Linked DNA regions of Ketobacter sp. MCCC 1A13808. The protein of the gene in region 2 interacts with the protein of the main gene of each other region in a pairwise test. Links are inferred from orthologs where the notes say so. Each region holds a gene or a part of one and is shown on either strand. Other genes may lie near its edges.

What was found.
Region 1: the proteins of rep (region 2) and dnaB interact in binary tests that used the Escherichia coli proteins (3 or more experiments, as listed by UniProt). The link is inferred for Ketobacter sp. MCCC 1A13808 from one-to-one orthologs.

The regions. Positions count from the first base shown.
Region 1 is NZ_VRKW01000002.1:154,952-158,158, forward strand. What follows is about bases 329-3,207. They hold dnaB (replicative DNA helicase), read right to left. Parts: upstream 2,523-3,207; coding sequence 1,134-2,522; downstream 329-1,133. Other genes in these bases: alr (alanine racemase), read right to left, coding at 329-1,147; rplI (50S ribosomal protein L9), read right to left, coding at 2,737-3,186; FT643_RS04660 (hypothetical protein), read right to left, coding at 3,186-3,207. Outside these bases: DNA repair protein RadA, read right to left, coding at 1-14; more of alr, read right to left, coding at 56-328. UniProt on the Escherichia coli protein: The main replicative DNA helicase, it participates in initiation and elongation during chromosome replication. Travels ahead of the DNA replisome, separating dsDNA into templates for DNA synthesis.
Region 2 is NZ_VRKW01000003.1:619,626-622,902, forward strand. Bases 159-3,107 are described here. They hold rep (DNA helicase Rep), read right to left. Parts: upstream 2,662-3,107; coding sequence 655-2,661; downstream 159-654. Other genes in these bases: FT643_RS09545 (TorF family putative porin), read left to right, coding at 159-580; FT643_RS09555 (SDR family NAD(P)-dependent oxidoreductase), read left to right, coding at 2,825-3,107. In the rest of the region: more of FT643_RS09545, read left to right, coding at 1-158; more of FT643_RS09555, read left to right, coding at 3,108-3,277. UniProt on the Escherichia coli protein: Rep helicase is a single-stranded (ss)DNA-dependent ATPase involved in DNA replication; it can initiate unwinding at a nick in the DNA. It binds to ssDNA and acts in a progressive fashion along the DNA in the 3' to 5' direction.

The DNA.
Region 1 (3,207 bases), on a different replicon or contig from region 2:
TTAGCTTTTGCCATTGCGCTCTAAACCTTAAAAAATGGATTATAAAAAATGAATCTTAAAGTTCTGCCTCTGAATACACCCGCGCTACCCGCTGGGTGACCTGACACATTAATTCGTAATTGATCGTTCCGGCCCACTGCGCAACTTCTTCTATGGGTAGCCCCGGTCCCCAAAGCGTTACCGGAGTATGCAACGGCAAAGCGCCAAGCTGACTCACATCCACTGCCAGCATATCCATGGAAACGCGGCCAATCACCGGGCAACGCACATTCTGAATTAACACCTGCGCCTGACTGTTGATATGGCGGGGATAACCATCACCGTAGCCAATGGTGACGATGGCTACTCGAGTGTCACGCAGTGCTCTCCAGGTGGCGCCATAGCCGACGCTGTCCCCAGCACAAACAGTGCGCAAGGAAAAGATGCGTGCCTGCAAGTGCATGACCGGTTTCAGATTAACATTGCTGGCCGAACGATGGGGCAACGGCGACGCACCATAGAGCATCAAGCCCGGCCGCACCCATTGGTAATGATGATCCGGTGCGGTGAGCACCGCAGCCGAATTTGCCAGGCTGGCATTCGTTGCGGCGCAGCGGTCTACCAGCTCGGTAAAGCGTGCGCACTGCTCATCGGTTAACGGGTGGGCGCTTTCATCAGCGCAGCCCAGATGGCTCATCAGCACCACTGACTGCACTTTATCGCTGCGTTGCAACCGGTTCCAGGTCGCCAGACAATCCGCTGGCGCTAACCCCAGGCGGTGCATACCGGTATCAATCTTAAGCCACACCGCAACCGCTTCCGGAATCGGTGTATTGAAGAGCAAGTCGAGCTGCCACTGCGCGTGCACCACTATCTGAAAACCAAGCGCCGATGCTTGCTGTAACTGATCCGCGTCCATTACGCCTTCCAGTAGCAGAAGCGGCGCTTTAACACCGGCTTTATGCAAAATCAGGGCTTCGCTGAAGGTTGCTACCCCGAAAGCATCGCTGCCCAGCAGGGCTTGGGCGACCCGTACGCTGCCATGCCCATAACCGTCGGATTTGATCACCGACAACACCCGGCTGCGGGGAGCCAACCTTCGCACTTCTTGTAAATTGTGGCGTAAAGCGGCCAGATCAATCTCGGCCCAGGCTCTAGTATTCTCCATAATTGTTGTGCGCCAGATCCTCAAAGCGGGTGTAACGGCCCAGGAAGGCCAGACGAACAGTACCGATGGGACCGTTCCGCTGTTTACCTATGATGATTTCCGCCGTACCTTTGTCGTCAGAATCCTCGTTATAAACTTCATCACGATAAATAAACATGATGATATCCGCATCCTGCTCGATCGCTCCGGATTCCCGCAAATCCGACATGATGGGCCGCTTGTTGGGCCGCTGTTCCAGACTACGGTTAAGCTGCGATAATGCAATCACCGGGCATTCCATCTCCTTTGCCAAGCCTTTCAGGGAGCGGGAGATTTCAGAGATTTCGTTGACCCGGTTTTCCGCCCCCGGCACTTGCATCAACTGCATATAGTCGATCATGATCAGACCGATTTCACCTTGATCCCGGGCAACCCGGCGAGCCCGCGCACGGATCTCCGTAGGGCTCAAACCAGCAGAATCGTCGATAAAGAGTTTCTGTTCTGCCAACAGGCTGACGGCCGAGCTGAAACGAGGCCAGTCATCCTCCTCCAGCTTACCGGAGGTCACCCGCGACATATCAATACGCCCCAGTGAGGCCAGCATCCGCATCACGATCTGCTCCGACGGCATCTCCATACTGAACACCAAAACCGGCTTGCCGGTACGGATCAGCGCATTCTCTGCCATATTCATGGAAAACGTCGTTTTACCCATGGCCGGCCGTGCGGCCACCACCACCAAAGCGCCTGCCTGCAAGCCGGAGGTCTTTTCATCCAGATCAGTAAATCCCGTCGGGATACCAGTGAACTTCTCGTCAGATTTGAACATCTGATCAATCCGGTCCACAGTGGATTTGAGCACGTCTTTAATCGGTTGCGGGCCGCCTTTCTTGGAACCCTGTTCCGCAATGCCAAACACCTTACGTTCCGCTTCATCCAGAAGCTCGGTAGAACTGCGCCCCTCCGGGTGGAACGCCGCGTCGGCAATTTCGCTGGAGATGGAAATCATCTGCCGCAGCACTGAGCGTTCCCGCACGATTTCAGCATAGGCTTTGATGTTACTGGCACTGGGCGTGTTCTTGGCCAGCAACGCCAGATACCCCATGCCGCCACTGTCCTCGAGAATACCGGCGTTATCCAATGCCTCACCCAGGGTCACCACATCAAAGGGGCGGCCCAGCTCCGCCAGCTGACTGATCGCCCGAAAAATCAGGCGATGGTCACGACGATAAAAATCCACATCCGAAGTGATCTCAGACACGTCATCAAAGGTCTGGTTGTCCAGCATGAGACCGCCGATAACAGATTGTTCTGCTTCCACGGAATGAGGGGGTACTTTGATCGACGCCGATTGCATATCGGCATCCAGGGACAGCTCGATGGGCGATTCACTCATAGGGTTTCAATGCGCTATATACTTTGTGCTTTTAAGGAAAGGAGTTGCGTCAAGTGTAACGGCTGTTCAAGTGGCAGTGCAAACAGTGACTGCGCTCAATAACAAGAGACTGAAACGACAAAACTCCGGCAGCCCTTAAGCTACCAGAGTTTTGCTAGGTATGACTGAAGCCTCCCGGCTTGTATCGGCTGCTATCAGCAGGCCGGCACAAGGCTTATTCGGGAACGACAGAAACCTTGATGGTCGCAGTAACGTCGCTGTGCACCTGGATATCGAGTTCGAAATCACCGGTGTTGCGGATCGCACCGTTGGGCATAAGCACTTCCGCTTTAACGGTTTCTACACCAGCGGCGGTCAATGCATCTGCGATGTCACGAGTACCCACAGAACCAAACAGCTTGCCTTCATCACCGGACTTGGCGGGAATCGTTACACTACCCAGTTCCGTGATTTTGTCAGCTCGCGCTTGCGCGGCGGCCTGTTGATCGGCAGCGGCTTTCTCAAGTTCGGCACGACGCTCTTCAAAATATTTAATATTCTCTTCGGTAGCCGGAGCGGCTTTACCTTGAGGGATTAAGAAATTACGGCCGAAACCAGCACGTACTTTCACTTTGTCACCCAGTTCGCCCAGGTTACGGTTCTTTTCTAGTAAAATGACTTCCATCACTCATACCTCTTTTGAATT
Region 2 (3,277 bases):
GTATTTGTGGCGTGGGTACGATCTGGGTAACGGCAGTGCAGCCGTTTCCGGTGATCTTACCTATTCTAACAGCGGCTTCTATACCGGTTTATGGGCCTCTTCAGGTGATAGCAGTTGGGGCACTGAGTACGACCTGTTCGCAGGTTATGGTGCGGAATTTAGTGGCTTCAGCGTTGATCTGAGTCTCTGGAACTATATGTATCCGTCCGCACCCGATGAGGTATTGGCAGATACCGGTGGTATTATTGATGATTTCGGTGGATTGACCGATGCGGTTCTGTCGCTGGGGTTCGCAGGTTTTAGCGTAACGGCATACGACAATATTGCCGGGGGGTCAGGCAACGCCTATTACACCGTGGGCTATAGCTACGATGCTTTCTCAATTTTGGTAGGAAAGCATGATATCCGGGGCCCTGAAACCGATGATGATGGATTTGCCACGGGCAGTAACATGACTCACGTTAATGTCAGCTATGCTTACAATGATAATCTTTCATTTACATTAAGTCAGCAGATCGACGGAGAGGTTGATGACGACCTGAAATTCGTACTGAATTACAGCTTGCCAATTGACGGTTAAGGTTTTGAGATAACGTTTCTCTCCGAGTAGGCTGGTGTTCGCACCAGCCTTTTTTTGGCCCGGATTCCTTCATCCTAATCAAACAAATTTTTCAGATTCGACAAATGTGCCTGCCCCAAGGCCTGACTTTCCTCTTTTGATTTTTTCTCGCCGCGTCCTTCCCAGGCCAAATCATCCTGTGGCATTTCATCCAGAAAGCGGCTTGGCGTCGGTTCAAACTCTTCACCGTATTGTTTGCGCTTAGCGGTGTAGGTCATGGTGAGCTCTTTCTTTGCGCGGGTAATTCCCACGTACATCAGGCGACGTTCTTCTTCGATATTATCTTCTTCAATGCTGGAGCGGTGGGGCAGCAGTTCTTCTTCCATGCCCATGAGGAATACATAGGGAAACTCAAGTCCTTTCGAGGCATGCAGGGTCATCAACTGCACCTTGTCAGAATCGTCCTCTTCTTTTTGTTGTTCCAGAATATCCAACAGAATGAGTTTGCTGATCACCGATTCCACATCGTTTTCATCATCGGATTTTTCCAGCATGCGCTCTATGGACTGCACCAGGTGCCAGACGTTTTCCATGCGTCGTTCGGCCATTTTGGAACTGGAGGATTGTTCTACCAGCCAGTTTTCGTAATCTATGTCACGCAGCATTTGTTTGATGGCAGCCACTGCATGGCCCCGTTGCAGATTGTCGCGGGTTTCTTCAATCCAGTCGTGGAAGCGTTTTAGCATGGAATGCTGCCGGGTGTTGAGCACTTCGCCCAAACCCATTTCGCAGCACACGGAAAACAAACTGCGTTCCCGGTTTTGCGCGTATTGGCCCAATTTTTCCAATGTGGTGGGCCCAAGCTCCCGGCGAGGCGTGTTCACAATACGCAAAAAGGCATTGTCGTCGTCGCTGTTGATCAGCACTCGCAAATACGCCATTACATCCTTGATTTCAGCACGGGAAAAAAAAGACGAGCCGCCACTGACTTTGTAGGGGATTTGGAATTGCTGCATTTTTAATTCGATTAAGCGGGATTGATGGTTGCCCCGATACAACACGGCGAAATCTTTAAAGGGCCGTTTGTTCTGCATGTGCTGATTCAGAATATCTCCGGCAATCTTCTCCGCTTCGTGGTCTTCGCTGCGGCAACGTTTTACCCTGATCGGATCACCATAACCGTGTTCGCTCCACAATTGCTTTTCAAATACGTGTGGGTTGTTGGCGATGACCTGGTTGGCGCATTTCAGAATACGTCCGGAAGAACGATAATTTTGTTCCAGTTTAATCACTTTCAGGCTGGGATAGTCTTCCGCCAGTTGCGCCAGGTTTTCCGGTCGTGCTCCGCGCCAGGCATAGATGGACTGATCGTCGTCGCCTACCACGGTAAAGCGGGCCCGATTGCCGACCAGTAAGCGAACCAATAAATATTGGGACGAATTGGTGTCCTGATATTCGTCCACCAACATGTAATAAATACGGTTACGCCACTTTTCCAGAATGTCTTCATTGTCACGCAGTAACAAGCTAGGCAGCAGAATCAAGTCATCAAAGTCCACGGCATTATAAGCGCGCAGCATGCGGTCATATTGGGCATAGGTGTGCGCTGCGCGCATGTCCTCTTCATCTGCAGCGCGGGAGATTGCGATCGAAGGGGACACCAGATCATTTTTCCAGCTGCTGATGGCGTTGCGTACCTGGCCGATCTCATCCGCGCCCACTTCGCTGTCCTTGTGCAGCAGCTCGGTTAAAAGGGTGCGGCTGTCCTGATCATCAAATATGGAGAATCCGTTTTTAAGTCCAAGCGCGCTCAGCTCCTTGCGGATAATATTCAGCCCCAGATTATGGAATGTGGATACGGTCAATCCGCGGGCTTGCTTGCCCTTTACGATCTGGCTGACGCGCTCCTTCATCTCACGAGCGGCTTTGTTGGTGAAGGTAAGAGCTACAATACGGTGCGCGGGGATATCACATTGCTGAATCAGATAGGCAATTTTTTGCGTGATAACGCTGGTTTTTCCAGAGCCGGCGCCGGCTAATACCAGTAGGGGCCCGTCTATGTACTTGACGGCTTCGGATTGGCGGGGATTCAGCTTGCTCACGGACTGCACTCATGGTTGAAACAACATCGGGGCTCGTCATTTTACACGCTGGCTGTTATTTATGGGTACAAATCTGTCGGAGTGGTGAATTGGAAGCGGATAGTGATTGCCGTATCCTCGTTGACCACTGAGTCATATAAACACGCTGAAGAAGGGTTTTTCCATGAGTGATGTCGATTTTGGTCTGCAAGGCAAGGTGGTTCTGGTGACGGGCGCGTCCAGCGGTTTTGGCCAGCGTTTCGCGCCGGTGCTGGCGCGCCAGGGTGCGAATGTGGTGGTGGCTGCCCGTCGTCGTGACCCGTTGCTGGCATTGGAGGAAAGCATCGAACAGGACGGTGGCCGCTGTTTGGCTGTGGTTATGGATGTGTCGGATCAGGCCAGTATCAAAAGTGCATTTGACCAGGCGGAAGGGGCCTTCGGGTGTGTCGATGTGGTCATCAACAATGCGGGTATCGGTCTGAGTAATCCGCTGCTGAAAGTCACGGAAGACGAGTGGGATAGGGTGCTTGACACCAACTTGAAGGGCGCCTTTATGGTGGCGCAGGAAGGGGCGCGACGCATGAACAGCCAAGGCAAACACGGCAGCATTATCAATATAGCGTCGATTCTGGGGTTA